One region of the Streptomyces graminofaciens genome, then DNA from elsewhere that is predicted to be linked to it. Evidence: riboswitches for the same ligand, from Rfam matches in the RefSeq annotation. Region 1 holds a riboswitch; each other region holds the start of a gene.
The links. Region 1 has a riboswitch for cyclic di-AMP ahead of SGFS_RS35795 (C40 family peptidase). Riboswitches for the same ligand answer to the same signal wherever they lie in the genome.
Positions count from the first base shown of each region.

Region 1 (7,621 bases):
CCCGAGGTCCCCGCCACCCGGTCCCGCTACCGCGACGCCGCCCTCCAGGCCCGCCGTGACTGGCTGACCGCCCTCGCCCGCGACGGAGTGATGCCTCTGCTCCGCAGCAGGCTGCGCGTGGCCCAGGACCCGCAGAACCTGACCTTCCCCACCATCGACCCCTCCCGCCTCACCGGAACCCGCCGCTTTGACCAGTTCGTGGCCACGGAGGCGGCCCGTCAGACCGAGTACCACCTGAGGGAGCTGGAGAGCGCGAGCATCGGGGTGAGCGGGCCGCGCGGGGCGGGCAAGAGCAGCCTGATGCAGCGGTTCTGCGCCCCCGACATGTCCACCGCCCCTGACGACCTGCTCGTCCTCGTGCCCGCCCCGACGTCGTACGACCCCCGGGAGTTCCTGATCCACCTCTTCGCGGAGGTCTGCCGCAGGATCACCGGGCAGGACGCCTCCGCCGACGGGCGGCCGGGGCCCGAGCCGGGGCGGCGCGCGGTGCGGGCGCAGCGGATCGGGGCCGTGCTCGCCGTCGTCGTCGGGGTGCTCGCCACGATCGGCGCGATCCTGTGGCCCGATCTGTCGGGTCTCGGCCGGTGGTGGTCGAGGAATCCCCGCCTGCTCATAGGCACGGGCGGATACCTGCTCGCGATCGCCGGAATCGTCTGGGCGCTCGTCCTGTCCGGACGCGCCGGGCGCGAACCCGAGCAGCGCACGGGCGGCGCGGAAGCCGCCGCCGTACGCCACCTCCGCACCCTTCACTACCAGCTGACCATCATGCGCTCCCGCACCAACCAGCTCGCGCTCCCCGCCGGGCTCCAGGTCGCCGACGCACAGCAGGTCCAGCACACCGAACAGGTGCTCACCTACCCCGAACTCGTCGCCCGCTTCCGGGCCTTGCTCGACCTCGTCGCGCTGGAGCGACGACCCCTCGGCGGCCGGGTCGTCATAGGCATCGACGAACTCGACAAGCTGGGCAGCGCGGAGGAGGCCGAGCGGTTCCTCAACGACCTCAAGGTCGTCTTCGGGATCCGGGGCTGTCACTTCCTCGTCGCCGTCTCCGAGGACGCGCTCACCGCCTTCGGACGGCACGTCCTCGACGTACGGACCGCGTTCGACAGTGCCTTCGACAAGGTGGTGGCGGTACCGCCGCTCGACCTGGCGCAGGCCCGCACCCTGCTGGAGCTACGGGGCGTGTGGCTTCCGGAGCCCTACCTCTGGCTGTGCCAGGTGCTCTCCGGCGGGCTGCCGCGCGATCTGCTGCGCGCGGTGATGAGCCTCGCCACGGCCAAGGCCCTGCGGAACATCAGCGAACTCGATGAACTGGCCAGGGAGCTGATCACCGAGGACGCGCACGCCGTACTCTCCGCCCAGTCCCGGCACGCCGCCACCCTGACCGGCGCCAACGCACCGGCGGCCGCCCGCTGGATCGCCGAGGCCTCGCAGGCGCCCCTCGACCTCACCGACTGGGAACAGCTGATCTACGCCGCGCCCACGGTTCCCCCTGACGAATTCGAGACCCGTCGTGCCGTGGAGCAGGTGCAGTCTTATCTCGCCCTCTGCACGACCCTCCTGCGCACGTTCGCGGAAGGCGGCCCCGCCGACCTGGCCCTGCGCTTCGACCGGCTGAACTCCGCGGGCCCCGGGCCCATCGACCGGCTCACCACCGCTCGCCCCAAGCTCGCGGCGGAACCCGACGCGGCATGGGCGGTGGTGAACCGGTATCGGCACGAGACGCCGCGGATGATGGAGCTGCCGCAGCGGCTCTGACTCCTACGCCGGCCGCACCACGCTGTGGATCGACCCCTCGCCGTCGTAGAAGACCGACTCCTCGCGCACATACGCCCCCGGCTTCGGCGCGTGGATCATCATCCCGTTGCCGATGTAGATGCCGACGTGGCCGATGTTGTCGTAGAAGAAGATCAGGTCGCCGGGCTTCGCGGTGGAGAGGGAGACCGTCGTGCCGGCGTGCACCTGGTCGTACGTGGTGCGGGGGAGGTCGACTCCGGCGGCCTTCCAGGCTGCCTGGGTGAGGCCGGAGCAGTCGTAGGAGCCGGGGCCGGTGGCGCCCCAGACGTACGGCTTGCCGATCTGTGAGCGGGCGAAGGTGAGGGCCCTCGCGGCTTTCGAGGCGTATGTGGAGTCCTCGACCGCGGTCGAGGTGTCCTCCTGGGGCTGGGTCTGCTGAGATCCCTGTGGCTGTGTGGTCTCCTGGGACTGCTGGGTCTCCTGTGGCTGTGGAGCCTGTGGAGCCTGTGGAGCCTGTGGAGCCTGTGGGGTCTCCTGTGCCTGCTGAGCTTCCTGTGCGGCCGCCGCCTGCTGCTGCGCCAGCTCCTCCGCCCTGCGGTCGGCCTCCTCCTGCTCCCGCTTCTCGATCGCGGCGAGCCGGGCCTTCTCCTCGGCCGTGAGTTCGGACAGCAGTTCGCGGGCCTGGGCGAGCTTCTTCTGGACCTTCGCCTTGCTGGTCTTCAGCGCGTTCTGCGAATCGGTGAGCTGTTCGAGGCCCTCGGTCGCCTCCTGCCGCTGCTTCGCCGCGTCGGCCTGCTGCGTGACGTAGTCGTCGACGGCCGTCTGCTGGCGGTCCGTCAGCCGGTCCATCAGCTGGTTCTGGGCGAAGTACTCCTCGGGGTTCTCCGCCAGCAGGAGCAGTGCCGCGTCGGGCGAGGCCGCGCCCGTGCGGTACTGGGCGGCCGCGAACTCGCCCAGTTCCTCGCGCGCCTCGTTCAGCTTCTCCGCGCGCTTGGCGACGTCGTCGAGAAGCGTGTCGACCTTCTTCTTCTGCTGGGAGGTCTGCTCCTTCACCGAGTTGTACTTCTCGGTGGCCGTCTCCGCCCCGCGGTAGAGGTCGTCGACCTTCTTCTCGACCTCTTCGAGGCTCGGTTTGTCGTCGGCCGAGGGGGCCGCGTTGGCCGTCTGGGAGAGCAGGGCCACGGAGGTGAGGGCGGCGGTGGCGAGGGCGGGGGTGCGTATGCCCGGGCGCGCCGGACGAGGCTTTCGGTGCGCCATGGGTCGGCGACTCCTTCCGTTGTCCGCCTACCGAGTTAGCTGTCGGGTTCGGGCGCAAGCTTCGGAAGGTTTGCCCTACGGCCCTGCCGCGTGCGGCGACGCGGGCCGATTCACCCCAAGGTCGGTTTGGGTCCCCGGCTCCGGCTGCCCCAGGGGACGCACCGGACTCGGCGGAGGCCGAACGGCCCGGCGACGTTCGCCGGTTGTGTCGTACGACCCAACCCAAAACGCTAGCCAACTCCTGTGGCCCCTGTGAAGGTTGATGTCCGATAGGCCCGATACGTTTTTGTGACCTTAGTACGGTGATCGCGATGAGTGAGATCAACAGTCACTATTCGTCCTTGAACGATCGCATCCGGTGGTCACCGTCCATATGGGAGCTCCGGAGATCGCCGGGGCGGACTTTCCGGGGCGGCCCATGGCTGTCAGTGGAGGCGCCTAGACTCGGAGAGCGATGAGCAGCCTCTTTGACGACAGCTTCCTGGCGGACCTCCAGGCCCCACGGGCCCACACCGAGGAACCTCCGCCACCGCCCGAGGACGATCACGTACCGGAGCCGATTCCGGACGATCTGTTCGGCGGGAAGTTCGACGCGCCCCCGGACCGGGACGCCTACTACCGCGACGGCGCCTCACGCCCGGTCATCGACCCGGCGGCCCTCCTCGACGGACTCAACGAGAACCAGCGTGCGGCCGTGGTCCATGCCGGTTCCCCTCTGCTCATCGTGGCCGGCGCCGGGTCCGGCAAGACCCGTGTGCTCACCCACCGCATCGCGCACCTGCTGGGCGAGCGGCATGTCCACCCGGGCCAGATCCTCGCGATCACCTTCACCAACAAGGCCGCGGGCGAGATGAAGGAGCGTGTCGAGCAGCTCGTCGGGCCGCGCGCGAACGCGATGTGGGTCATGACCTTCCACAGCGCGTGCGTCCGCATCCTGCGGCGCGAGAGCAAGAAGCTCGGCTTCACGTCGTCCTTCTCGATCTACGACGCCGCCGACAGCAAGCGGCTGATGGCGCTGGTCTGCCGCGACCTGGACCTCGACCCCAAGCGCTTCCCGCCCAAGTCCTTCAGCGCCAAGATCTCGAACCTGAAGAACGAGCTGATCGACGAGGAGGACTTCGCGGCCCAGGCCTCCGACGGCTTCGAGAAGACCCTCGCCCAGGCCTACGCCATGTACCAGTCGCGTCTGCGCGAGGCGAACGCCCTCGACTTCGACGACCTGATCATGACGACGGTCAATCTGCTGCGCGCCTTCCCGGACGTCGCCGAGCACTACCGCCGCCGCTTCCGCCATGTCCTCGTCGACGAGTACCAGGACACCAACCACGCGCAGTACGCCCTGGTCAGAGAGCTGGTCGGCACCTCCGAGCACCCGGTCGACGTACCGCCCAACGAGTGGGACGTACCCCCCGCCGAGCTCTGCGTCGTGGGTGACGCCGACCAGTCGATCTACGCCTTCCGCGGCGCGACCATCCGCAACATCCTCCAGTTCGAGGAGGACTACCCGGACGCGACGACGATCCTGCTGGAGCAGAACTACCGCTCCACCCAGACCATTCTGAGCGCGGCCAACGCGGTCATCGAGCGCAACGAGTCCCGGCGCCCCAAGAACCTGTGGACCAACGCGGGCGCGGGCGCGCAGATCACCGGCTATGTCGCCGACACCGAGCACGACGAGGCACAGTTCGTCGCCGACGAGATAGACCGACTGACGGACGCGGGTGACGCGAAGGCGGGCGACGTCGCCGTCTTCTACCGCACGAACGCCCAGTCCCGCGTCTTCGAAGAGGTCTTCATCCGCGTCGGCCTGCCCTACAAGGTCGTCGGCGGTGTCCGCTTCTACGAGCGCAAGGAGGTCCGGGACGTCCTCGCCTACCTGCGGGTCCTCGCCAACCCGGAGGACTCGGTCCCGCTGCGCCGCATTCTGAACGTGCCCAAGCGCGGCATCGGCGACCGCGCCGAGGCGATGATCGACGCGCTCTCCCAGCGCGAGAAGATCAGCTTCCCGCAGGCGCTGAAGCGCGTCGACGAGGCGTACGGCATGGCGGCCCGGTCGACGAACGCCGTCAAACGGTTCAACACGCTGATGGAGGAGCTGCGCACGATCGTCGAGTCGGGCGCCGGTCCGGCGACGATCCTGGAGGCGGTCCTCGAACGCACCGGCTATCTGGCCGAGTTGCAGGCATCGACCGACCCGCAGGACGAGACCCGCATCGAGAACCTCCAGGAACTCGCCGCCGTGGCACTGGAGTTCGAGCAGGAGGCGGCTGCGGCCGAGGCTGCGGCTGCCGGGGGCGGCGAGGGCGCGGCCGAGGGCGAAGGCGCGGATGCCGGTGCGGATGCCGGTGCGGATGCGGATGCGGGCGCGGTTGCGGTCGCGGTGTCCGGTGGGCTCCCCGCCTTCCTGGAGCGCGTGGCCCTGGTGGCCGACTCCGACCAGATCCCGGACGAGGAGCAGGACGGCTCGGGTGTCATCACCCTCATGACCCTCCACACCGCCAAGGGCCTGGAGTTCCCGGTCGTCTTCCTGACCGGCATGGAGGACGGCGTCTTTCCGCACATGCGCGCCCTCGGCCAGACCAAGGAACTGGAGGAGGAGAGGCGCCTCGCGTACGTCGGCATCACGCGCGCGCGGGAGCGGCTCTACCTCACGCGCGCTTCGCTGCGCAGCGCCTGGGGCCAGCCCTCGTACAACCCGCCGTCCCGTTTCCTGGAGGAGATCCCGGCCACCCACCTGGAGTGGAAGCGGAAGGGTGCCTCCGCGCCGGTGTCCTCGGGCCCGGCCGCCGGGATCGCGTCCTCGCTGTCGTCCGCCCGCTCCCGCTCCTCGGCCGCGGGTGCCTCGGGCTTCGCGACCCGCCGTACGTCCGAGAAGCCGGTGGTGTCCCTGGCCGTCGGCGACCGAGTCACCCACGACCAGTTCGGTCTCGGCACGGTCGTCGGAGTGAAGGGCACGGGCGCGAACGCGGAGGCCACGGTCGACTTCGGCGACACCAAGCCGAAGCGGTTGCTGCTGCGGTACGCGCCGGTGGAGAAGCTGTAGAGCCGCACATACGCGGAGGGCCCCTGCTCACCGAGCAGGGGCCCTCCGCGTATGCAAGCCGTTGACCGAGACCGGGGGTTACGTCGGGTCCAGCCCGTGGCTGCGCAGCCACGGCAGCGGGTCTATGGCCGAGCCGCCGCCGGGGCGTACCTCGAAGTGGAGGTGCGGGCCGGTCGAGTTGCCCGAGTTGCCCGAGAAGGCGATGGTGTCGCCGGCCTTGACCGTCGTACCCGAGGCGACCTTGTACGTGGAGAGGTGGCAGTACCAGGTCTCGGTGCCGTCCTTGGCCGTCACGATCACCATGTTGCCGTAGGCGCTGTTCCACTGCGTCCGGACGGTGCCGTCGGTCGCGGCCATCACCGCCGTGCCGTACGAGACGGGGAAGTCGATGCCGGTGTGCAGGGACATCCAGTTGACGCCGGACTGGCCGTAGTAGGCGCTGAGTCCGTGCGCGGCGACCGGCAGCGCGAACTTCGGGCGCAGTCGCTCCTTGCGGGCCGCCTCCGCCGCCGCCTTCTTCTGCTCCAGCTCCTGCTGTGCCTTGAGGTCGATGCGCTCCTGCGTACGGCTCGCCCGGTCGGCGAAGTCGTCCGCTCCGGCGGAGAGGCTTTCGAGCTGGGTGTCCAGCTTGTTGTTGGCGGTGGACGGTTTGACCGCGGTGACGTCCGACTTGGTGGTCGCCGTCGTCTCCGTGTCGTCCACGCCGGTGCCGACCGAGGCGGCCGCGATGCCCGCGACACCCATGACGCACGCCGAGGGAACGGCGACGGTCAGCAGGGCGGAACGTTTGGCCGGAGCCTTGCGTCGCGAGCGCGAGGCGGCACGGGTGGCCGCGCGGCCACCGTTGCCCGCGCTCCCGCTCCTGGCCGAGCCGGGGGTGACCTCTTCCTCGTCGTCGAGGAGTGCGGCACGGCTGTCGCCGTCGGCCCCGAACTCGTCCTCCGCCGGGAGGGATTGGGCCTCGCCGTACAGATCGACCTGCTCGAAGGTCGCGGTCGCCTGCTCGTGGAACGAGACGGTCGAGGGGCGCTCGTCCGACGTGTCCGTCGAAGGGTGCTCGTGGGCGTCGTAGGACTCGGGGGCACTGCCGCCGTGCTCGTCGTCGGCCGTCTGTGCGCCGTCGCCGTTCCACTGCGTGGCGTCGTACGCGCCGGTGTCGAAGTGCTGGGTGCCGACCCACTGCTGGGTCTGGTCGTTCTGCCCCAACTGATCGGCCCGGTCGAGCTGTTCGGCCTGGAGCCAGCCGTTCGCGTCCCACTGGCCGGTGTTGCCGTCGGGACCCGTCGACTGCGCGGGAACCTGGGCGAGGTTCTCGTAACCGGACGTCGTCCAGTCCGTGGTGTCGTAGCTGCCCGTGTCGTACGCGGCCTGGTGCTGCGCGGCGTACGGGTCGTAGTTCAGCGTCTGGTGGCTGCCCGTCGCCCACTGCGAGGCGTCGTACGAACCGGTGCCCGCACCGGAGTCGTTGCCCGGCATGTCGCCGAAGAGGGGGTCGACCGCGAAGGTCCCGGTGGCGGGCGTGTGCGCGCCGGTACCGGCGTCAAAACCCGTGGCGCCGTAGTCGCCGTACGTGGTGAAGTCGCC
Region 1 covers NZ_AP018448.1:8,133,611-8,141,231, forward strand. Annotated here, with positions in the region: gene SGFS_RS35790 (hypothetical protein) at 1-1,758, shown strand, start outside; gene SGFS_RS35795 (C40 family peptidase) at 1,762-2,994, opposite strand; cyclic di-AMP (ydaO/yuaA leader) riboswitch at 3,004-3,177, opposite strand; gene SGFS_RS35800 (ATP-dependent DNA helicase) at 3,449-6,037, shown strand; gene SGFS_RS35805 (M23 family metallopeptidase) at 6,116-7,621, opposite strand, start outside.

Region 2 (7,621 bases), 5.2 Mb from region 1:
AGAACTCGTTCCAGGCGCGCTTGGCCAGCGTCGGGTCGTCCTTGTGGCGGGCCGCGTAGGCCGTGATGCGGGAGTGCGCGGCGGGCAGCGCGGAACGCCAGGTCGAGCCGGTGAGAGCGGTCTTCTCGGCGTTGGTGCCGTTGTAGTACTGCGCGTACTTCAGCCAGGCGTCGGCGAACTCGGGTTCCTTGTCGCCGAGCAGCGAGACGAGTTCGCTGTTGGTCTCCACGAGGCCGAACACCGCGCTGAGATGCGAGACGTTGACGCTCTTGTCGGTGACGACGGCGAACTTCCCGGTGTCGGCGTCGAGGAGGGCGTCGCCGGTGAAGAAGCCGTTGGGCTGGTCGGCGATGGTCCGCAGGGAGTTGACCAGTTTCTCGTACGCCTTCTCGGCGTTCGGGCCGCGTCGCTCCCATTCGGTGAGCCAGGCCGCCGACAGCGCGCCCCAGTCGGTGCCGAAGCCGACGGACAGGGCGTGGCGGTCGCCCGGTTCGTAGTCGTCGGTGCGGACCTTGCGCTGCGGGTCGACCTGTAGGAACGTCAGCTCGGCGGTGACGAGTTCGCGCAGTAGGTCGCCGGTGCGTTCGTCGCCGGTGAGGAAGTAGTGGAAGCGGCGGTTCGTGGCCGTGGAGATGCGTAGCTGCTTGGCGCTGTCGGCGTAGTGCTGCACGCCGTGCCGGGTGCCGAGTCCGGCGTACTTGCCGAGGTGGTGGACGTCGACCTCGCCGGTGTGCCGGGTCATGGCCTCGGCGAAGCGGAACGCCTCGGCCGAGCCGGTGCGCAGGAAGTGGTACCAGAGCCATAGGTCGGTGCCCAGCTCGGAGTTGTCCCAGGCGTAGCCGCCGACGTCGTAGCGCCAGACGTGGCGGTCGTTGTCGTAGGTGTGCTGGACGTCCCCGTAGTCGAGGAAGCCGTACCAACGGCGGTCCTCGCGCTGGTCGCGGTAGTAGGCGAACAGGTCGTCGAGGTGGTCCTCGATCGCCTTGCGAGCCGCGTTCGACCGGTCGACCGGGGCCCAGTCGCCGAAGATCCCCGCGGCGTGGAGGCGTTCTGGGGTGGCCGTGAGCAGCGGCGGGGTGGCCACGGCGGCGGCCTGCGCGGCCAGCTTCTCGGCGCTCGGGGTGGCGTCCAGCGCCCAGAAGGCCAGCTCGCTGGTGCGGGCGATCCCGTAGGGGTTGCCGAAGCCCGGCTCGTAGTCCTCGTAGGTGATCTCCAGGCCTTCGAGCTGCTTGTCGTAGGTGTCCTGGCCCAGGCCGTCGTGGTAGAAGCGCAGGTCGAGCGGGGGTGCGTCGGGCGAATAGAGCCAGAGCGTCACCTCGGCCGCGTCCGTGTGGGCGCCGCGGATGTCGAGCTGGGTGGGGTGGCGCTGCCAGAAGTCGCGCAGGCCGAAGGAGAGTCCGCCGCTCGCGCCGCCGACGTATCCGAAGCCGCCCGCGCGCTGTCCGGCGGCGGCCGGGATCCAGCCGTAGCCGGACCGCGTGCGCTTGCGGATGGCGTAGCCGTCGGCGGTCGGCTGGGTGAGCGTGAAGTCGCCCCACTTCGGGATGTAGGCGAGGCGGCCGGAGACCCGGCTGTCCCAGGTGGAGGTGTCGGGCAGCTTCTCGCCCGCGATCTGGGCCTTGCGCACGGCCTCGCCCGGGTCGCGGCGCAGCCCGGTGATCCCCTGCACCGCTTCGGCGAAGAGACCGCCGCCGGAGTCGGCGAGCCGGACATGGCGGTCGTACGCCTCGTCGCGGAGCGGCACGGTGAAGCGGACGCCGAGCCCGCGCAGGAAGTCGCCCTTGTCGGAGCCGGGTTTCTGCTCGCCGTCCCAGACGAAGGTGTGCACGAGCTTGAAGGACTCGGCGCCGGCGTGGAAGGCGAAGCGCAGGGTGAACGGCAGCCAGTCGCGACGCCCGTGCCGGTGGCGGCCCTCGACCCGGACGACGGCCCGGACCGGCCCGTCCTGCTCGACGGTCACCTTCTCGACCCGCCCGTCGAACTCCTCGACTTCGGCGCCGCCCTCGTATCTCCCCTGCCGCAGGGCGACCAGTCGGCCGTCGCGGGCGATCTCGGTGGAGCCACGGCTGACGCTGCGCACGACCGTGCGGGAGTTCCGGCCGCCGAAGACGACCGTGATGACGCCGGTCGAGACCTCGACATGGCCGCCGGTGCGGGTGACGGTCACCTTTCGCGCGGGGGCGGCCGGTGTCCGGCGGACAGGCGATACGTTTCCGCCTTCGGCGCGTCGGGGGCGATCGCGTGCGCCGTCCACTTCACCGATCCGTCGGGCCACTGGGCGGTGACCCAGCTCTGCACGGGGACGTCGTCACCGGCGGCCGTGGTGAGCCGGAAGCCCTGGCCGGCCTGGTGGGTACCGCGGGCCCACGGCACGCCCCAGGTGGTGCCGGCGTGCGCGCCCGGCGCCGAACCCTCCAGCCAGTGAAGTTCGGTGTCACCGGCCGAAGCGGCGCCCGAAGCTCCGTCCGGGGCGGCGGCGGCACTGCGGGACAGTGCCCAGGAGAACTGGGTGGCGGCGGCCGCGACCGCGGCACCCTTGATGACAGTGCGTCGGTCGACGCCGGACACACCGGACACAGAGGACCTCCGAAGGCATAGAAAGCGCTTGCGGAGATCACTGTGTCCTCACGGTCGCACGACTGTCGATACTTCGGTCAGCCATGCCACAAGACCGCAACACGATGATCATGATTCGCCCGGGCCGGGCCGCGACCCCACCGATCCGGGCGTGCCGAAGGCCGGACCCCGGGGATCGGGGGTCCGGCCTTCTGATCCTCTCGGCAGGGAGCGGGTGCGTCAGACGCTGACGCCCTTCTGCCGCAGATACGCCAGCGGGTCGATGTCCGAGCCGTAGTCCGGCGTCGTCCGGATCTCGAAGTGCAGATGCGGTCCGGTGACGTTGCCGGTGGCGCCGGAGAGGCCGATCTGCTGGCCCGCGCTCACCGACTGGCCGGCGGAGACGCCGATCGAGGACAGGTGGGCGTACTGGGCGTAGTAACCGTCGGCGAGCTTGATGACGATCTGGTTGCCGTACGCGCCGCCCCAGCCGGCGGAGACGACGGTACCCGCGCCGACGGCCTTGAGGGCGGTGCCGGTGGGGGCCACGAAGTCGACACCGGTGTGGTAGCCGCTGGACCACATGCTGCCCGCCGTCTTGTAGGCGGTGCCGATGGTGGCGCCCTCGATGGGCAGGGTGAAGCCGGAGTTGCTGGACTCCGAGGTCTGCGTGGTGGAGGTCGACTCCTCCGCGGCGGACTCGGCGGGCTTCGAGGACTCGGAGGTCTTCGACGACTCGGCGGGCTTGGAGGACTGCGACGACTGACGCTGCGTCGAGGACTGGGGCGCGCTGCTCGACGCGGCCTTGCCGCCGAGGGTGAGCTTGAGGCCCGGGTGGATGAGCGACGGGTCGGAACCTATCGCCTGGCGGTTGTCCGCGTAGATCCGCTTCCAGCCGCCGTCGACGTCCTGCTCCTCGGCGATCTTCGCGAGATAGTCGCCGATCTTGACCGAGTAGGTCTTCGTCTTCGACTTCTTGGTGCCGGTCTTCTCCGCCCGAGCGGCCTTTTCGGCCTGCTCCAGCCGTGCGCTCTGCTCGGCGGCGGCCTTCGCCGCGGCGATCGAGACCGTCTTCTCGGAAACGCCGGAAACGGCGGCCGTCGGCGTCGCCGCGTGGGCGCCGGCGGCACCCATCAGCGGGAGGGCGAGCGCGGCACCACCCGTTCCGGCGGCGGCGATCGAGCGGGTGAATCGCTGGGACTTCGGACGGCGGTGCTTACCCTTCGCGGGCATGACGAATTCCTCTCCGGCGCCTGCGAGGTGAGCTGTCGGGTGCGGACTGGAGATGCCCGGCCGTGCTCGCGCACGGCTTTACCCCTAGCCTGTTCCGGAGACCGGAACAGGCGGGACTACCTGTGGGTCCCCCGCTCCTGCCGTGGATCGGGTCGGTATACGGCTCCGGTCGGCGGCAGGATTGGGCGTCCGTCCGGATTGAGGCCGAACGTAAGCGACTTGCGGCTCAAGAGACAACTATTGGGATTACCTGTGCGTCTTCCTATCTGATCCTTATGCGAATTATCGATCACGCTCCGTAAATGAGCGTTCTCGCGCTTTTCGCAACCCCCCTGGAAACACGCATGAATTACGTGGACATGACGGCAACGGACCGTCACGAATATGACGCTGCTCACGCACCTACGGCCCAGTAGGCTTTATTCCAGGGCTTGCTGGAATTAAAGCTTCATTTCGGACACAACGCTCAAGTGCGACGCAGTCGGACAACCTTCGCATCAAAGTCACCGCGGAGCCCTGTCCGCAGTCCGTGATGCAACAGCACCGCCCCTCGGTACGTTTCGCCCGTTTCGCGACACTCATACGTCCTGTCCGGGTCGAGGCCGCGCAGCCGGACCGGGGCGAGCGGCTCGCCGTAGTGCTGGGCCTGGAGCCAGGCGAGGACGACCACCTCGTCGCCGTACACGTACTGCACGGCGCTCAGTCCGCCGGCCGGCGGCCGCAGCCGGTAGAGGTCGCCGCGCTGCACGACCGGCCGGATCTCGCGGTAGAGCTCGACCCAGCTCCGCGCCTCGGCCAGCTCCTCCTCCGTCCACTCGGTGAGGTCGCCGCCCACGCCGAGCACGCCCGCCATGGCACTGACGAAGCGGAAGCGCAGCGAGCTGACCCGCCCGTTGAGCTGGTTGTTCGGACTGTCGGTGACCCAGGCGGCCATGACCCGGGCCGGATGGATCTGGCTGAAGCCGTGCTGGATGGCGAGCCGGTCGAGCGGGTCGGTGTTGTCGGAGGTCCACACCTGGTCCGTGCGGGCCATGACCTCGAGGTCGATCCGGCCGCCCCCGCCCGAGCACGACTCGAAGGCGACGCCGGGGTGCGCGGCCCGCAGCCGGTCGAGGAGGGCGTAGAAGGCGCGCACGTGCTCGACCCACAGCTTCTGCGGATACGGCTCCCCGGGCCAGCCGGCGTCCGTGAAGCAGCGGTTGAAGTCCCACTTGACGTAGTCGATGGGCGCGCTGGACAGGAGCCCGTGCAGCTGCTCCCAGAGATACTCCTGGACGTCCTTGCGCGCGAGGTTGAGGACGAGCTGATTGCGTAGCTCCGTCCGCTTTCGTCCCGGATGGAACTGTGCCCATTCGGGGTGCGCGCGGTACAGCTCGCTGTCCGGGTTGACCATCTCCGGCTCGACCCAGATGCCGAACTGCATCCCGAGGGCGTGCACATAGTCGGCGAGCGGCTTCAGCCCCTGCGGGAAGCGGTCCGGGTTGGGGGTCCAGTCGCCGAGTCCGGCCCGGTCGCTGGTCCGGGTCCCGAACCAGCCGTCGTCGACCACGAACAGCTCCACACCGATGGCCGCAGCCCGCCGCGCGAGCGCCCCCTGCTGCTCCTCGGAGATGTCGAACTCGGTGGCCTCCCAGGAGTTGAACAGCACCGGCCGGTCCTGGTCCGCGTCCGGGATGACATACGCCCGCTGGTACGCGTGCCAGGCGCGGCTGGCGCCGCCGTGGCCGCCGTCGCTCCACAACCCGGCGAAGACGGGCGTCGTGAACGTCTCGCCGGTCTCCAGCCGCAGCAGGCCCGATTCGTCGTATCCGGCGCCGCCGGTGATCTGCACACGCGCGTCCGGGAGCTGGGCCACGGCGATCCGCCAGGAGCCCGACCAGCCGAGGGCGCAACCGTAGACCTCGCCGCGCTCCTCGGTGGCGTCGGTGTCGAGGGCGACCCAGGGCAGATGCTGATGCCCGGTGTGGCCGCGCCGGCTGCCGATGACCTTCTCCCCGTAGGTGAGGTCCCCGCGGACCAGGCGGGACTCGGCCGCCCACCGCCCGTGCAGCTGGGACAGCCGCCAGGCCTCCTCGCGAGGCGGCAGCGTCCAGGTCGCCGAGTCGGCCCGCAGCAGCTCGACCGACGGCCCCTCGTTGACGAGGGTCACCCAGCGCTCGACGACATCGTCACGCATCCGGTAGTGGAGCGTGATCCCGAGCCCGTCGTCGGCGAACCGCAGCCGCAGCTCGTCGCCGTCGGCCTCGTAGGCCTCAAAGGTCCACTCGGTGCCGCGCCGCGTGTCCGTGCGCACAAACAGGGCCGGGCGCACGAAGCGGGGGCCGCCCTCGACGGGGTACTCCTCGTGTCCGTCGACCGGGGCCTCGAACGGCCAGTACGGCAGCTGCTGCCTGGCGGCCAGCTCCTCCGCGTCAGGGAGCCCCATCCGTGGGCCCCAGTGCAGATGCAGCAGCTCGTCGGCCTCCGTGAGCCGCAGGGCGTAACTGCTCGTAGGCCCCGAAAGAAGCCAGGTCCGGCCATCAGCGCCGATTTCCAACATCAAGCCCTCACAGATTCGAACAGGTGCGATCAAGCCTCAGCATCATCGCAGGCCGCCGCGGCTCCGTGACGGCGCCTGTGGACAACTGTCGGCGAGTGCCCCTTCGGCACCTGTGGACAACTCATTGCCGTAGGAACCTATGTCGTATCGTCGAGTGCGCGCCTCATTGCCGAGTGCGTGTCCGTCGACGATCGGCGCCGACGGGCGGAGGGGAGGAGCCCCAGTGACGCAGCAGATCCCGTCGACCGAGCCCGAGCTGACCGGAGTGCGCAACTTCCGCGATGTCGGCGGCTTGCCGACCGTGGACGGCCGGCGTGTGCGCCACGGAGTGCTGTTCCGCAGCGGTCACCTCGCGCACGCGACCGACGAGGACAGCGCGTTCCTTGCCTCCCTGGGCCTGCACACGATCTTCGACTTCCGGAACGCGGCGGACCAGAAGCTGGAGGGCCCGGACGTCGAGCTGCCCGGCGTGCGCAATCTGAACCTGCCGCTGACCGACCCGGCGGACGGCGCCGAGTTCTGGAAGATGGTCCGCGACGGCGACCTGGACCAGCTGCGCGCCCTGCTGGACGGCGGCAAGGCGGCGGACCGGATGATCAACTCCTATCGCGCGATCGTCAAGCAGCGCACGGCCGAGCACTCCCGGGTGCTGCACGCGCTGGCCGAGGACAGCGTGCCCGCCCTGATGCACTGCGCCGCCGGCAAGGACCGCGCGGGTCTCTCCATCGCGGTGACGCTGCTCGCCGTGGGGGTGGAGCGCGAGGCCGTCGTCGCCGACTACCTGGAGTCGAACGCCAAGCACCGCCGCTACAAGGTCCACCGCAGCAGCACGTCCGCGAGCGCCTACTCCCCCGAGGTCATGGAGCTGCTGAGCCCGCTCTTCGACGCCCGCGCCGAGTATCTGACTGCGGCCTTCGAGACCATCGAGGAGACCTGGGGCGATGTGGACACCTACCTGGAGCAGGGTCTGAGCGTGACGCCCCGGACCCGGGAGCGCCTACGCGAGCGGCTGCTCGACTGACGGCCCGCCCCCTGGGACCAACCAGCACTACTTCTTGGCGCCCACCTCGAACAGCAGATAGACGAAGGCCGCGAAGAGATGACCGACCGCGATGTAGATGATGAGCCGCACCCACAGGGCGCGGGGGAACTTCTCTTCCAGGTCTCTCACGGGGTTTCTCCGGTGGTGGTGATCGGACCGAGGCAGAGCGCGGCGGTCGGGCTCTGCAGCAGGGTGTGGACGAAGAGGAGATCGGCGCCGTCGTGATCGGCGGCGGCGATGCGGTGCGGGGT
Region 2 covers NZ_AP018448.1:2,970,518-2,978,138, forward strand. Annotated here, with positions in the region: partial or broken gene SGFS_RS12840 (exo-rhamnogalacturonan lyase family protein) at 1-2,568, opposite strand, end outside; gene SGFS_RS12845 (M23 family metallopeptidase) at 2,797-3,789, opposite strand; cyclic di-AMP (ydaO/yuaA leader) riboswitch at 3,794-3,953, opposite strand; gene SGFS_RS12850 (alpha-galactosidase) at 4,256-6,328, opposite strand; gene SGFS_RS12855 (tyrosine-protein phosphatase) at 6,552-7,349, shown strand; gene SGFS_RS12860 (DUF6126 family protein) at 7,377-7,499, opposite strand; gene SGFS_RS12865 (helix-turn-helix domain-containing protein) at 7,496-7,621, opposite strand, start outside.
Region 2: it holds a riboswitch for cyclic di-AMP, as region 1 does, so the genes downstream of both, SGFS_RS12845 (M23 family metallopeptidase) here and SGFS_RS35795 (C40 family peptidase) in region 1, are expected to answer to the same signal.

Region 3 (7,621 bases), 2.5 Mb from region 1:
GACCGGCCGGCCGCCGCGGCCACCGCGGCGACGGCCGCCGTGGTCACCGTCTTGCCGACCTCCGTGCCCGTCCCCGTGATCACCAGGACCGCCATGTCACCCCTCCCGCGCCGCCGCGCACACCGCGCGCGCGATCCGCGCCACGTCCTCGTCGCCCGTGACGTACGGCGGCATCGTGTAGACGAGATCCCGGAACGGCCGCAGCCACACGCCCTCGCGCACCGCGGCCGCCGTGGCCGCCCTCATGTCCACCTCGTGGTCGAGCTGCACGACACCGATCGCGCCGAGCACCCGTACGTCCTTCACACCAGGGAGGTCCGAAGCCGGTGCCAGCTCCTCCCGCAGGCCCGCCTCGATCCGCTTGACCTCCGAAAGCCAGTCCTGGCCCAGCAGCAGATCGATCGACGCGCCGGCGACGGCCGCCGCGAGCGGGTTGCCCATGAAGGTGGGCCCGTGGGCCAGTACCGGCACCTCGCCCCGCGAGATCCCGTCGGCCACTGCTGCCGTGCACAGGGTCGCCGCCAGCGTCAGATAACCGCCGGTGAGCGCCTTGCCCACGCACATCACATCCGGCGTGACCGCCGCGTGCTCCGCCGCGAACAGCGCGCCCGTGCGCCCGAACCCGGTCGCGATCTCGTCGAACACCAGCAGCACGCCGTGCGCGTCGCACGCCTCGCGCAGCACCCGCAGATACGCGGGGGAGTGGAAGCGCATCCCGCCCGCGCCCTGCACGACCGGCTCGACGATCACGGCCGCCAGTTCGTCCGCGTGCCGCTCGATCGCCGCACGCAACTGATCGGCGTACGACTCCTCGTACGCGACCGGTGGCGGGCCGACGAACACCTGCCGGGGCAGCACCCCGGTCCACAGCTCGTGCATCCCGCCCTCGGGGTCGCACACCGACATCGGCTGCCAGGTGTCGCCGTGGTAGCCGCCGCGCCAGGTCAGCAGGCGCTGCTTGCCGGGGCGGCCCAGCGAACGCCAGTACTGGAGGCACATCTTGACCGCGACCTCGACCGACACCGAGCCCGAGTCGGCCAGGAAGACATGCTCCAGACCCTCGGGGGAGATGTCGACCAGGCGCTTCGCGAGCCGTACGGCGGGCTCGTGCGTGAGCCCGCCGAACATCACATGGCTCATCCGGGCGAGCTGCCCGTGCGCGGCCTCGTTGAGCACCGGGTGGTTGTAGCCGTGGATGGCCGACCACCAGGACGACATGCCGTCGACCAGCTCGCCCGAACCGTCCGCGAGCCGCAGCCGGACCCCGCTCGCCGACTCCACGACGAGCGGTTCGACCCGGCCGGGCATGGGCCCGTACGGATGCCAGACGTGCCGCCGGTCGAGATCCAGCAGCTCGGAGACCGGCAGATCAGGCATTGGGCGCGAGATCCGTTCCGGCACCCCGGCGGCGTACGGCGACCAGGTCCGTACGCGCCTCGTTCGCCTTCGCAGCGGACGCGGCGGCGGGAACGGATCCGCAGACTCCGCCGCCCTCGTGGGACCCGCAGCCGCCCCCCGTGCCCTCGTGCGACCCGCATCCGGCGTTTTCCGCCGACCCGCACCCGCTGACCACCGCACTCGCCCGGTGTTCCGGCAGGGTCACCTGGTCCGCGCCCTCCACCTCGAACCCGGCGTCGGCGATCATCTCCAGGTCGGCCTTGCCGGCCTGGCCCTCGGTGGTGAGGTAGTCGCCGAGGAAGATCGAGTTGGCCAGGTGCAGGGCGAGCGGCTGCATCGTGCGGAGATGGACCTCGCGGCCGCCCGCGATACGCACCTCGACGTCCGGGCAGACGAAGCGCACCATGGCCAGAATCCGTAGACAGCGCTGCGGGGTGAGGTTCCACTCCTTGGCCAGCGGGGTGCCCTCGACCGGGATCAGGAAGTTCACCGGGACCGAGTCCGGGTCCAGTTCGCGCAGCGAGAAGACCACGTCGACCAGGTCCTCGTCGCTCTCGCCCATGCCCGCGATCAGCCCGGAACAGGCCGAAAGACCGGCCGAGTGCGCCTTCTGTACGGTGTCGACACGGTCGGCGTACGTATGCGTGCTCGTGATGTCGCCGTACGTCGCCTCGGACGTGTTGAGGTTGTGGTTGTACGCATCCGCCCCGGCCTCGCGCAGTCGCTCGGCCTGGCCCTCGGAGAGCAGACCGAGGCAGGCGCACACCTCGACGCCCTCGTTCGCTTCCTTGATCGCCTTGATGGTGTCGGAGACCCGGTCCACGTCCCGGTCGGTCGGGCCCCGGCCACTGGCCACCAGACAGACTCGCTTGGCGCCACCCGCCAAACCGGCGGCGGCGGCCTCGGAGGCCTGGTCCGGCTTGAGCCAGGTGTACTTGAGGATGCCGGTGGTGGAGCCGAGCCGCTGAGAACAGTAGGAACAGTCCTCGGGGCACAGGCCGGACTTCAGGTTGACCAGGTAGTTCAGCTTCACCCGGCGTCCGAACCAGTGCCGGCGCACCTTGCCGGCCGCGGTCACCACGTCGAGCAGGTCGTCGTCGGAGGTGGCAAGCACGGCGAGCGCCTCGGCACGGCTCGGCGACTCGCGCCGAAGCCCCTTGTCCACCAGCGTGTTCAGCAGGTCCATGAGAGCCGATCCTGTCCTACGCGGTGGCCCCGGGCCAAGGATGGTTCGTACAAGAGAGTCCGTAAGACGTGTGGGTATTGCCACATCGTGGGTGGTTGATCGTGCGGCTAGGGTCTGTGAACTGCCTACAAAAGCACCCGCTCCGTGGGCGGCCCACACCACCCCGGAGGGACCCATGGCGTTCGGCTGGATCGACGAGCAGGCGGCCGTGCGCCGCCGCGCCGGGCTCGTACGGACGCTGCGGCCCCGTCCGGCCGAGTCGCCGCTGCTGGACCTCGCGAGCAACGACTATCTGGGCCTGGCCCGGCACCCCGAGATCACCGAGGGCGCCGCCGAGGCCGCCCGCAGGTGGGGCGGCGGTGCCACCGGCTCCCGGCTCGTCACCGGCACCACCGAACTGCACGGCGAGTTGGAGCGGGAGCTGGCCGACTTCACCGGCTTCGAGGCGGCCCTGGTCTTCTCCTCCGGCTACGCGGCCAACCTCGCCGCCGTGACCGCCCTCGCCCCCCACGGCTCCCTCGTCGTCTCGGACGCGGGCAACCACGCCTCGCTCATCGACGGCTGCCGACTGGCCCGGGGCACCACCCAGGTCGTGGCCCACGCCGACCCGGAGGCCGTCCGCAAGGCGCTCGGCACCCATGCCGGGCCCGCCGTCGCGGTCTCCGACACCGTCTTCTCGGTGGACGGGGACGCCGCCCCGCTGGCCGAACTGGCTGCCGCGTGCCGTGAGTACGGCGCCGGGCTCGTCGTGGACGACGCCCACGGCCTGGGCGTACTGGGCGACGGTGGCCGGGGTGCCCCGTACGCGGCGGGGCTCGCGGGCGCCCCCGACGTCGTCGTGACGGTCACGCTGTCGAAGTCCCTGGGCAGCCAGGGCGGCGCCGTCCTCGGCCCGGCGCACGTCATCGACCACCTGGTCAACGCGGCCCGTACGTTCATCTTCGACACGGGCCTCGCCCCGGCCGCCACCGGCGCCGCCCTGGCCGCGCTCAGGCTGCTGCGCCGTGAGCCGGAGCGGGCCGCGCGGGCCCGTGAGGTGGCGAGGGAACTGCACACACGGCTGACGGCGTCGGGCCATGAAGCGGTGCGGCCCGACGCCGCCGTGGTGTCCGTGCGCGCGCCGTCTGCGGATCAGGCGGTGCGATGGGCGGCGGACTGCCGTACGGCGGGGCTCGCCGTCGGCTGCTTCCGCCCACCGTCCGTGCCCGACGGCATCTCGAGGCTGCGGCTGACCGCCCGCGCGGATCTCACCGAGGGGCAGATCGACCGAGCCGTGGGGATCATCGGCGATACGCGACCGTGAGTCGGCGTCCCGGCCGTGCTCGCCAAGGGCGATGGTGCTGGGCGCTCTCGCTTACCGAAGCGCGGTGAGGAACCCCTCCCAGGCTCCGGGGGCGAACAGCAGGGCGGGCCCCGCCGTGTTCTTGGAGTCGCGTACGGCGACCAGTCCGGCCCAGGGGCCGGGGCACGGCCGGGCGGTCTCGACGCAGTTGTTCATTCCGGTGCTGCGGCTGCTGCGCACCCATCGCACACCGCGCAGCGCGGTACTGGTGGGTACGTTCCGAGGCAGTGCGGACATTGGTGCCTCCTTACGCGCCGTCGGCCGACTCGGCCAGTCCGGCGATGTAATCCAACGATTCCTCGGGCGAAAGGGCGTGGATCTGAAGGGTGTCGAAGGCCTCCACATAAGCCTTGAGGTCTTCTTTCCGCTCGAGGTAGAGGCTACTCGTCAAGTGGTCGAGAACAACGACGTCCAGATCGGATGTGCTCCGAAATGAGAAGATTACGTAAGGCCCGGTGATGCCGATATGCGCCCCGGCAGTGAACGGCAGCACCTGCAGCCGCACTTGGGGAAGCGCCGCGGCCTCGGCCAGTCGGCGCAACTGACGGGCCATGACCTCGGGTCCGCCCACCTCACGCCGGAGAACCGCCTCGTCGAGCACGGCGCTCAGCTCCATCGGCGGATCCGCCCGCAGGACGTCCTGCCGCGCGAGCCGTACCTCCACGAGGGCGTCGAGTTTGTCGTCTTCCAGCCCCTCCACCGCGGCCCGGGTGACCGCCCGGGCGTACTCCGGGATCTGCAGAAGCCCGGGCACCACCGAGGTCTCCAGTGTCCGCATCCCGCTGGCCTGGGACTCCAGACTGATGAAATCGCGGTACGTCGGCGGCAGTACCCCGCGGTACGCGTGCCACCAGTTGTGCCGCCCGCCGCCGTCCTCCGAGCCGGCGAGCGCCAGGAGCAACTCCCGTAGCTCGGAGTCGTCGATCCCGTATGCGTCCAGCAGGACCCGCACGTCCGCCGGCTTCACCCCGCTGGCGCCGGTCTCGATCCGGCTCACCTTGGACTGGTGCCAGTCCACGAGCCGGGCGGCCTGGGTGCTGGTGAGGCCGGCCCCGGTGCGCAGATCACGTAGCTCGGCGCCGAGCTTGCGGCGACGTACCGCCGGACCGTATTGCATGGGTTTCTCCTTCCGCCCGGCGCGTGCTGGTCGGGTGACGCAGAGGATGGACCGAGAGTCCACCCGAATACGGTCGGCCGTCGGAGAGTTCACCGCTTCGAGCGACAGATATATGCATATCTTGGTGGATCGCCACTCGTTGTGGCCCAGGTGATGGCACTCTGGCGCGAAGCACCAGTTCCGGGACCGTACTCGAACCAACCGCTCCGTGTCGGACACCGGTCCCGTGGGAAAGGGACGACCTCGCCATGGCAGACCACCAGGAAGCATCCGTCACTCTGCCGAGCGATCCCGCCTCGGTGTCCGCTGCCCGTAGATACGTCGCCAACGTGCTGGCCGAATGGGGCCTGCCGAGCGACACGGACACCGCCGACACCGTGCGCCTGATCGTGTCCGAACTCGCCACCAACGCCGTCCAGCACACGTTCGGTCAATCGCCCACCTTCACCGTCGACCTCGCGCTCGACCGCGACGAGCGGCTGCACATCGGTGTCACCGACAGCCATCCGCGCTTTCCGAAACGTCTGCCCGCCGCCGTCCAGCAGGACAACGGCCGGGGCATGGTCATCATCCGCTGGCTGACCGCCGAGTGCGGCGGCAGGCTGAGCGTCAGACCCACGCGGGAGGGCGGCAAGACGGTGGCGATCGAGCTGCCGTGGGCGGCGCCGGTACAGCCGGTCAGGGCCGGCGGACAGCAGGAGCCCTGAAGGGGCCGTGGGACGACAGCGGCCCTCGGTGCTGTCGCGCGAGGGCCGGTGTCCGGTGTGGAGCGGGCGGCGGCAGGACGCGCCGCCACCGCCCGTCAGCGGCGGATCAGACGACCCGGCCGTACCAGACGCTCTTCGTCCATATCTTTTCGAGCTTCACGACGTCACCCGTCTTCGGCGAGTGCCAGATCTTTCCCTTCCCGGCGTAGATACCGACGTGGTAGACGTTCGAGCCCGAGTGGAAGAAGACGAGATCTCCGAGCGTGCGTTTGCTCGATGAGATGTGCTTCGTCTTGTTGTACTGCTGCTGAGCAGTACGGGGCAGCTTCTTGCCCGCCTTCTTGAACGAGTAGAGGGTCAGCCCTGAGCAGTCGAACCTGCCCGGGCCCGTGGCGCCGTACTTGTACGGGGAACCCTTCTTCGAAGCCGCGACCTGTAGTGCCTTCGACGCCGGTGTGGCCGCCTCGGCGTCGGATACGACGCCCGGGGCCAGGATGCTGCCGCCCACGGCGGCGATGGTGAGAGCCGAGGCCGTGCCGGCCCGGGTCAACAGCGACGGGACACGATTCAGCGCAGTCATGCGCAACCCTTCGTCAGCCGCCTGTGAAGGATGACCTGTCGGATTCGGGCTGGCGAAGTTGCCCGGCCGCGTGACGCGGCTTCACCCCAAGGGCTGCTCGGCCCGGTCATGGCGTGACCGTTCCGGCGACCCGTCGTGCTTGGGTCCTCCACTCCTGCCGATGCACTCCTGTCGACCGGTCATCCGGGCGGCGGCAGGACTCGGCGTCCACCCGGATCGCCCCGCCGCTGTGGCGGGGGCTTGTCGTCAGGAAGGGATCTTGACGCACCGAAGCCGGAAAATCCCAACGGAATCGGGGATTTGTGGCCTTACTCACCACTCGCCCGATCGGGTGGACAGGGTGTTTTCGGTGCTGTTGTCCACCCGGTCGAGGAGCCCCGCACCTGCACCGGAACAAATCATTCCGGCCCTGACGTAGGCGCGTTGCGCAACTGCGAAGGGCCTTCGGGGAGGATGCCCCGCTAGGCCTTTCGAGTGACGACATCCGGTCCGTATGCCAACTGGTCCGGACGTCTCCTCGGCCCATCAGTACGGCCGGCGACCCCGGATCGGTTCAGACCGGTTCGAATTCGGGTGAGTTCGGCTTGGTCGGCGCGGCTTCGTGCGGGTGTGGACGGAGCGCTTCGGTGTGGCTTTCACGCGGCTTCGGGGCGGCCGGATCAACTGTCGGAATCGGGCGGCAGGGTGACCCGGGCCGCGCGTCGTTCTCCGTCGAGGACGCGCAGGGCCCGCGCCATGGTTGCGGCATGCACTTCATGTTCGCCCCGGCTGTGCATCAACTCAAGTGCGTCGCGCAGCGCGTGCGCCTTTGCGACCAGAGCCTGCGCCGCCCGCAGCCCGCGATAGGTGTCGCCGGGGCGTGCGGGATTGATCCGGCCGAGGAGGTCGACGACGTCGAGGTAGCGGTCGATCAGCTCCGCCTCGGCGCGGGTGAGGGCGGGCAGCGGCGGCAGTTCGGGGACCATCGGCGGCTCACCTCGCGCCGGGGGACGTGCCGCCCGGGAGGGTGCGCGAGGTCTTGCGGCTCGGGACGATTCCGTCGGCGAGCCCGTACTCCACCGCTCCTTGCGCGTCGAGGAACTTGTCCCGCTCGATGTCGGCGCGGACCTGCTCGGGGTCGCGTCCCGTGTGCCGCGCGAGCAGCTCCTCCAGCATCCGGCGGTCGCGCGCCAACTCCTCGGCGCGTATGGCCAGGTCGCTCGTCTGCCCCTCGATCGGCTCGGTGAGCGCCGGCTGGCGGATCACCACCCTCGCGCCGGGCAGGACGTACCGCTTGCCCGGTGTGCCGGCC
Region 3 covers NZ_AP018448.1:10,600,338-10,607,958, forward strand. Annotated here, with positions in the region: gene bioD (dethiobiotin synthase) at 1-95, opposite strand, end outside; gene SGFS_RS46735 (adenosylmethionine--8-amino-7-oxononanoate transaminase) at 97-1,377, opposite strand; gene bioB (biotin synthase BioB) at 1,370-2,584, opposite strand; gene SGFS_RS46745 (8-amino-7-oxononanoate synthase) at 2,760-3,887, shown strand; gene SGFS_RS46750 (DUF397 domain-containing protein) at 3,939-4,163, opposite strand; gene SGFS_RS46755 (helix-turn-helix domain-containing protein) at 4,174-5,043, opposite strand; gene SGFS_RS46760 (ATP-binding protein) at 5,292-5,750, shown strand; gene SGFS_RS46765 (C40 family peptidase) at 5,857-6,330, opposite strand; cyclic di-AMP (ydaO/yuaA leader) riboswitch at 6,334-6,505, opposite strand; gene SGFS_RS46770 (hypothetical protein) at 6,990-7,295, opposite strand; gene SGFS_RS46775 (ATP-dependent Clp protease proteolytic subunit) at 7,303-7,621, opposite strand, start outside.
Region 3: it holds a riboswitch for cyclic di-AMP, as region 1 does, so the genes downstream of both, SGFS_RS46765 (C40 family peptidase) here and SGFS_RS35795 (C40 family peptidase) in region 1, are expected to answer to the same signal.

Region 4 (7,621 bases), 2.4 Mb from region 1:
CAGGCCGGCACCATCGACTCCGTCTCCACCGGCGACCGCCACACCGGCGACCGCTTCGACTTCGGCGGCGCCACCTTCAACGGCCCCGTGACGGTCAAGCAGGAGGCCCAGGGCGACGGCCCGCCCCCGGCCGAGGGCCGGCCGGTCGGCGACGTCGAGCCCTGGGAGTTCGGCGTGCACGCCACCCGGCCGATACCCGGGCTGGCCGACGTACCGCCGTACGTCCCACGCGACTGCGACGAGGCGCTGTGGGCCGAGCTGAAGAACGGCGGCCTGGTGCTGATCCTGGGGGAGCGGTACGCGGGGAAGTCGTACACGGCGTGGCAGGGCGTGCGGTCGCTGAAGGGGCATCGACTGTACGCGCCCGATCGGGGCGAGGACCTGAGGGAACTGCCGACCGAGCTGAAGGGCGAGCCGGGAACATACGTCGTGTGGTTGGACGAGTTGACCGACCACCTCGGCGAAGGCGGCCTGAACCTGAAGCTGTTGGGGAAGCTCGGTGGCCTCGGGGCGGTCGTGCTCGCCACCATGCGCCCCGACGAGTACTACCGGCGCAGGGCGCGGACAGCCCCCGCCGACCGGGTCGTGGCCAGGGCGCGCACAGTGCTGCTGCCACGCGAGTGGAGCGAGGCCGAACTCCGGCGACTGGCGGAGCTCGACGACCCGCGCGCGTACCCGGCGTACATGTGGAGCGGCAGGGAAGGCCCGGCGTCGTACTTCGCGATCGGGCACCTGCTGTTCGACGAGTGGCGACGCGAGGGGACACGGTCGGCGCACCCGCTCGGGCAACTGCTGGTCCGGGCGGCGGTGGAGCTGCCGCGCTGCGGGGTGCAGGCAGCCGTGCCGGTCGAACTGCTGAGGAGAGTCCAGGAGCAGTACGGGACAGAGGGCCACGAGTCGTTCGAGGACGCTTTCGAGTGGGCCACGACACCCATGTTCGGCGCCTCCGGAATGCTTGTGCAAGGCACGGACGGCACCTGCCGGGCGTACGGCGCGCTGGTCGCGGAGGCGCTGCGGGCGGAGGATCTGGAGCCCGTGCCCGACGGGGTGTGGTGGACCCTGCTGGACGAGGCGGAGGCGGGAGCCCCGATCGACCGCGAAGCCGTGCTCGACGCGGCCCGAGCAGCACTCCAGCCCCGGTTCGAGGCGGGGGACGCGGACCTGATGTTCGCGTTCGCGGGCCGCGTCGGTGGCGAGACACACCGGGAGCTGATACGCCGAGCGGCCGAAGCAGGACATGAGGCGGCGGCCGAGGAGTGGGCCGCGCACCTGGTGAGCATCGGAGACGAGACGGGCGCGCTCCGGCATCTGGAGGCGGCGGCGGAGTGCGGAAGCGCCCGCGCGGCGCGCGAGGCCGGTTTGCTGCACCGCGCCCGCAGCGAGCGATGGCTGCGGGCGGCGGCCGAGAAAGGGGACGGGCACGCCGCGTACGAACTGGGCAATATGCAGAGCGCCGTCAGCAGCGTCGAAGCACTCCGGTGGTACATGACGGCGATCGAGGCCGGCTACGACAGGGCAGCCGTTCGCCTGGGCAGGGAGCTCTACAACATGGGGGACAAGCAGGCCGCGGAGAGCTGGTTCCGTTACGGGGTCGCCCAGGGGGATCCCTTGGCCATGAACGACCTCGCGGCTCTTCTGTACATCGAGGACAACAATGCCGAAGAGGCCGAGCAGATGCTCCGCGCGGCCATGGCGGCAGGCCAGCCGGACGCACTGCGGAACCTCGGACGTCTCCTCATCAACACCGGCTCCGTGGACGAGGGCGAAAGCATGCTCCGGAGGGCCACCAAGAGAGGTGACGGCCAAGCCGCTCACTGGCTCGGGATCCACCTGAAACAGAAGGGCAGAGGCCGAGCGGCCGAGCAATGGCTCAGCAGAGCCGATGAGCTGGGCCACCTCGATCTGCACCGCTCCCGCATGACCGTCTTTCTCACCGAGGGGACCGCGAGCGCAGACCCCGCCCCCGGTACCGTCGACGAGTGACCAACCAGCCCGACCCCGGCCCCGCCGCCACCTCCATCGGCACCCCCGACTCCACCCCCACCGGACCCGCCGCCCCAGAACTCTTCACCTGGGAATTCGCCACCAACCCCTACCCCGCCTACGCCTGGCTCCGCGACCACGCCCCCGTGCACCGCACCAAGCTGCCCAGCGGAGTCGAGGCCTGGCTGGTCACCCGTTACGCCGACGCCAAGCAGGCCCTCGCCGACCAACGTCTCTCCAAGAACCCGGCGCACCACGACGAACCGGCCCACGCCAAGGGCAAGACCGGCATCCCCGGTGAGCGCAAGGCCGAGTTGATGACCCATCTGCTGAACATCGACCCGCCGGACCACACCCGCCTGCGCCGCCTCGTCTCCAAGGCGTTCACACCCCGCCGGGTCGCCGAGTTCGCCCCCCGCGTCCAGGAACTCACCGACGACCTCATCGACCGGTTCGCGGCCAAGGGCGAAGCCGACCTCATCCACGACTTCGCCTTCCCTCTCCCCATCTACGCCATCTGCGACCTGCTCGGCGTCCCCCGCGAGGACCAGGACGACTTCCGGGACTGGGCGGGGATGATGATCCGGCACGGCGGCGGCCCCCGAGGCGGCGTGGCCCGCTCGGTGAAGAAGATGCGCGGCTACCTGCTGGAACTCATCCACCGCAAGCGCGAAGAACTCCCCGCCGAAGCCACCCCCGGCGAGGACCTCATCTCCGGCCTCATCCGCGCCTCCGACCACGGCGAGCACCTCACCGAGAACGAGGCCGCGGCCATGGCGTTCATCCTGCTCTTCGCCGGGTTCGAGACGACCGTCAACCTGATCGGCAACGGCACGTACGCCCTTCTCACCCACCCCGAACAACGCGCCCGCCTCCAGGCCTCCCTGACCGCCGGCGAAACCGAACTGCTCGAAACGGGCGTCGAGGAACTCCTCCGCTACGACGGCCCCGTCGAACTCGCCACCTGGCGCTTCGCGACCCGGCCCCTCACCATCGGCGGGCAGGACATCGCGCCCGGCGACCCCGTTCTCGTGGTGCTCGCCGCCGCCGACCGTGACCCGGCGCGCTTCGACGACCCCGACACGCTCGACCTCTCCCGCCGGGACAACCAGCACCTCGGTTACGGCCACGGCATCCACTACTGCCTCGGCGCACCCCTCGCCCGGCTGGAGGGCCAGACCGCACTGGCGACTCTCCTCACCCGTCTTCCCGATCTGCAACTCGCGGTGGATTCAGCCGATCTGCGGTGGCGCGGCGGGCTCATTATGCGTGGATTGCGCACCCTGCCCGTGGAGTTCACGCCCCTTCACAAGTGACTCGGCGCCCCACCCGAAGCACTCTCCGTGGGCGGGTAAACGTGACATTCCCTCAACTCTGTGATCTTCACGTGATCTGCGCTGCATTGACTTGTGACAAGTGATCGACTGCCGATACGTTCACACGTCAGTGCGAAGGGTTTACACAGCCCACGCACCGGTCACTGCTGTCACGCGAAAGGCAACCGCATGCTCTCCGGGAACGGTCGACACCGTCGCCCCCGTCAGGCTCCGGCCCTCCTCGTCGCGGCCGGCGTGGCCGGCTCGGCCATCGCCATCCCCCTCCTTGGCGCCACCGGCGCGAGCGCGGCCAGCGGAACGACCTGGGACCAGGTGGCGGAGTGCGAGAGTGGCGGCTCCTGGAGCGCCGACACCGGCAACGGGTACTACGGCGGCCTCCAGATCTCCCAGAAGAACTGGGAGAAGTACGGCGGCCTCGACTACGCGATGAGCCCCGACCAGGCGAGCCGTTCGCAGCAGATAGCCGTGGCCGAGAAGGTCCTCGCCGACCAGGGTGTCGGCGTCTGGTCCACCTGCGGACTCCTGCACGGCCTCGGCGACGACTCGACCCCGGACAAGGTGGATACGGGCGTCGCGGACGAATCGTCGGGTTCGAGCAATTCAGGTGATTCGAGCGATTCGAGCAGCTCGGATGGTTCCGGCGATTCATCCGATAATTCCGATTCGTCCAGTTCCTCCGACTCCTCCTCCGGCTCCTCCTCCGGCTCCTCCTCGGGCGACACCGAAGGCTCGACCGAGTCCCACACCGACTCGACCGACTCCGGCAAGGCTGATTCGCAGGGAGCCGGAAGCTCGTCCACAGAGGACACCGAGGGCGGAAACCAGACCGACAAGTCGGATAACTCAACCCAGAACGGCAACTCTTCGGTCGACGCGGACAGCGAATCCAGCACCGGCCGCCATCGCGGTGGCAGCGCCGACGAGAGCGCCGCGGACGCCCGTACCGACTCGGAGTCCCCCGACGGTTCCTCCGGTCGGCATGCCTCCCGTGGTGGCGACGCGGCCCGCGAAGCCGTCGACGGCTCGTACGTCGTCCGCGTCGGGGACAACCTGACGGCCATCGCCGACTCTCTTGGCCTCGACGGCGGATGGCGGGTGCTCTACGCCGAGAACGAGTCCACCGTCGGAACTGATCCGGACCTTATCCTCCCCGGTCAGACCCTCGAAGTAGGTGCCGAAACGGGCGAAAAGCAACGGTAGTTGGCGTCATGGTTCGCCCGTTAATGCCCGTTTTGATCTCAGTGGGACATGAATCACAGAAGTCCTGATCGTCTTTGAATTTCCCCCAATCGCATGTCTACGGTCGTGACCGCTCGCCACAGCGGGCCCCTGCGGTCGAAACGCCGAATCCTGCCACCGGCCGTACGGGAACAGTCGTCGCGTCAAGCGCCGTAGGCAGGAGCGGGGGACCCAAGGTAAGCGCCGGGCCCAGCACTTGAGGCTGGACTCGGCTTGGGGTGAAGCCGTGTCTCTTTCGGGAGGCGCGGCCGGGCAACTCAACCGGCCCGAACCCGACAGCTCACCTCGCAGGCGTCGGTGAGGGGATCACTCCATGCTGTTTTCCGGCCAGGGCAAGCACCGCCGCCCGTCCAAGACCGCTCGCGCCATCGCCGCCGTCGGTGTCACCGGCGCCGCCGCCATCGCCGCCCCGCTCATGGTGGCCGGCAGCGCCTCGGCCGCCACCACGTCCGAGTGGGACGCCGTCGCCCAGTGCGAGTCCGGCGGCAACTGGTCCATCAACACCGGCAACGGCTACTACGGCGGCCTGCAGTTCTCCGCCTCCACCTGGGCCGCGTACGGCGGCACGCAGTACGCCTCCAGCGCCGACCAGGCCAGCAAGGCCCAGCAGATCGAGATAGCCGAGAAGGTCCTCGCGGGCCAGGGCAAGGGCGCCTGGCCGGTCTGCGGCACGGGTCTGTCCGGCGCCGCGTACGACGGTGCCGCCGCCGACAGCGGCAGCTCGGACTCCGGTTCCTCCAGCTCCTCGCAGGAGAGCACGCAGGAGAGCACGCAGAACACCACCGAGGAGACCCGCGCCTCGCGCTCCTCCGACCGTGCCACCGTCGAGACCCCGACCGGCAAGAAGGTCAAGAAGGGCGACGGCGAGTACAAGGTCGTCAAGGGCGACACCCTCAGCGGGATCGCCGCGAAGAAGAACGTCAAGGGTGGCTGGCACAAGCTCTACGAGCTGAACAAGGACATCATCGACGACGCCGACTTCATCTACCCCGGCCAGCAGCTCCACCTGAGCTGATCCCGGCCGCTCGGAAGCTGGGAAAAAGAGAGCCGCTCCTCAGCTGAACCACGGTGCCTCCACAGCCGTGTCCCCCATTGTGAAGGCACCGTGAGGGTCGTCCCCCCGTCCCCACGGGCTCCCCGCCTCGGTGCGCATTCCCCCGTACGCACCGGGGCGGGGCTCTTTCTTTTTCTCTTTCGCCCCATTTCTTGTTCACCCCCTCTTTGTTCCGGACGGGAACAATGGGTACCGTCTGTCTGTCCACGGGACGGTCGGTCGGCTGCCGACGGCCCCGGGGCGGTTAGGCTCTAGTCGCATGGCCCACGCGGCCGCGCACTATCGCGTCACATCCCAAGAAGGAGATGCTCGTGCCGTCCATCGACGTCGTCGTAGCCCGGGAAATCCTGGACTCCCGAGGCAACCCCACGGTCGAGGTCGAGGTCGGCCTCGACGACGGCAGCACCGGTCGTGCCGCCGTCCCGTCCGGCGCCTCCACCGGTGCCTTCGAGGCCGTCGAGCTGCGTGACGGCGACCCCGACCGCTACCTCGGCAAGGGCGTCGAGAAGGCCGTCCTCGCCGTGATCGAGCAGATCGGCCCGGAGCTCGTCGGCTACGACGCCACCGAGCAGCGCCTGATCGACCAGGCGATGTTCGACCTGGACGCCACCGACAACAAGGGCTCCCTCGGCGCCAACGCCATTCTCGGCGTCTCCCTCGCCGTCGCCCACGCCGCCTCCGAGGCGTCCGACCTGCCGCTCTTCCGCTACCTGGGCGGCCCGAACGCGCACCTGCTGCCCGTTCCGATGATGAACATCCTGAACGGCGGCTCGCACGCCGACTCCAACGTGGACATCCAGGAGTTCATGATCGCCCCCATCGGCGCGGAGTCCTTCTCCGAGGCCCTGCGCTGGGGCGCCGAGGTCTACCACACCCTCAAGAAGGTGCTGAAGACCAAGGGCCTGTCCACCGGCCTCGGCGACGAGGGCGGCTTCGCCCCGAACCTGGAGTCCAACCGCGCCGCCCTCGACCTCATCCTCGAGGCCATCAAGGAGGCTGGCTACACCCCCGGCGAGCAGATCGCCCTGGCGCTCGACGTCGCCGCCTCCGAGTTCTACAAGGACGGCGTCTACACCTTCGAGGGCAAGGAGCGCTCCGCCGCCGAGATGACGGACTACTACGCCGAGCTCGTCGCGGCGTACCCGCTCGTCTCCATCGAGGACCCGCTGTTCGAGGACGACTGGGACGGCTGGAAGACCATCACCGAGCGTCTCGGCGACAAGGTCCAGATCGTCGGCGACGACCTCTTCGTCACCAACCCCGAGCGTCTCGCCCGCGGCATCGAGGAGGGCGCGGCCAACGCGCTGCTCGTCAAGGTCAACCAGATCGGCTCGCTGACCGAGACCCTGGACGCCGTCGAGCTGGCCCAGCGCAACGGCTTCAAGTGCATGATGTCCCACCGCTCCGGTGAGACCGAGGACGTCACCATCGCCGACCTCGCCGTCGCCGTGAACTGCGGCCAGATCAAGACCGGCGCCCCGGCCCGCTCGGACCGCGTCGCCAAGTACAACCAGCTGCTGCGCATCGAGGAGATCCTCGACGACGCCGCGGTGTACGCCGGCCGCAGCGCCTTCCCCCGCTTCAAGGGCTGAGCCCCCAACCAGGGGTAAGGCTTAGCCAGTCGTACGTACGTCCCCGTACGCGGTCCCGTACCGTGTGCGGGGACGTACGCACGTGTGCAAGGGGAGGCGGAGAGCCAGATGGCCGTGAAGGACCGGGACCGTTTCTCCACCGCGACCCGGCTGAAGCTGCTCGGCGAGCAGACGGCGGCCCGGGTCTACCGCTCCCAGACCAAACGCCAGGCCCGCCGCTCCCGGCTCACCGGCCGCGCCGCGCTGCTCGCCCTCGTCTTCTGCTCGCTGATCGTGGCCCTCGCGTACCCCATAAGGGAGTACGTCTCCCAGCGTGCCGAGATCGCCGACATGGAGCGGCAGCGCGAGCAGGCCCGGCAGCGGGTCGAGGAGCTGCGTGACCTCAAGGCCCGCTGGCAGGACGACGCGTACGCCGA
Region 4 covers NZ_AP018448.1:5,772,804-5,780,424, reverse strand. Annotated here, with positions in the region: gene SGFS_RS24680 (tetratricopeptide repeat protein) at 1-1,983, shown strand, start outside; gene SGFS_RS24675 (cytochrome P450 family protein) at 1,980-3,299, shown strand; gene SGFS_RS24670 (LysM peptidoglycan-binding domain-containing protein) at 3,489-4,520, shown strand; cyclic di-AMP (ydaO/yuaA leader) riboswitch at 4,698-4,868, shown strand; gene SGFS_RS24665 (LysM peptidoglycan-binding domain-containing protein) at 4,873-5,574, shown strand; gene eno (phosphopyruvate hydratase) at 5,925-7,205, shown strand; gene SGFS_RS24655 (FtsB family cell division protein) at 7,314-7,621, shown strand, end outside.
Region 4: it holds a riboswitch for cyclic di-AMP, as region 1 does, so the genes downstream of both, SGFS_RS24665 (LysM peptidoglycan-binding domain-containing protein) here and SGFS_RS35795 (C40 family peptidase) in region 1, are expected to answer to the same signal.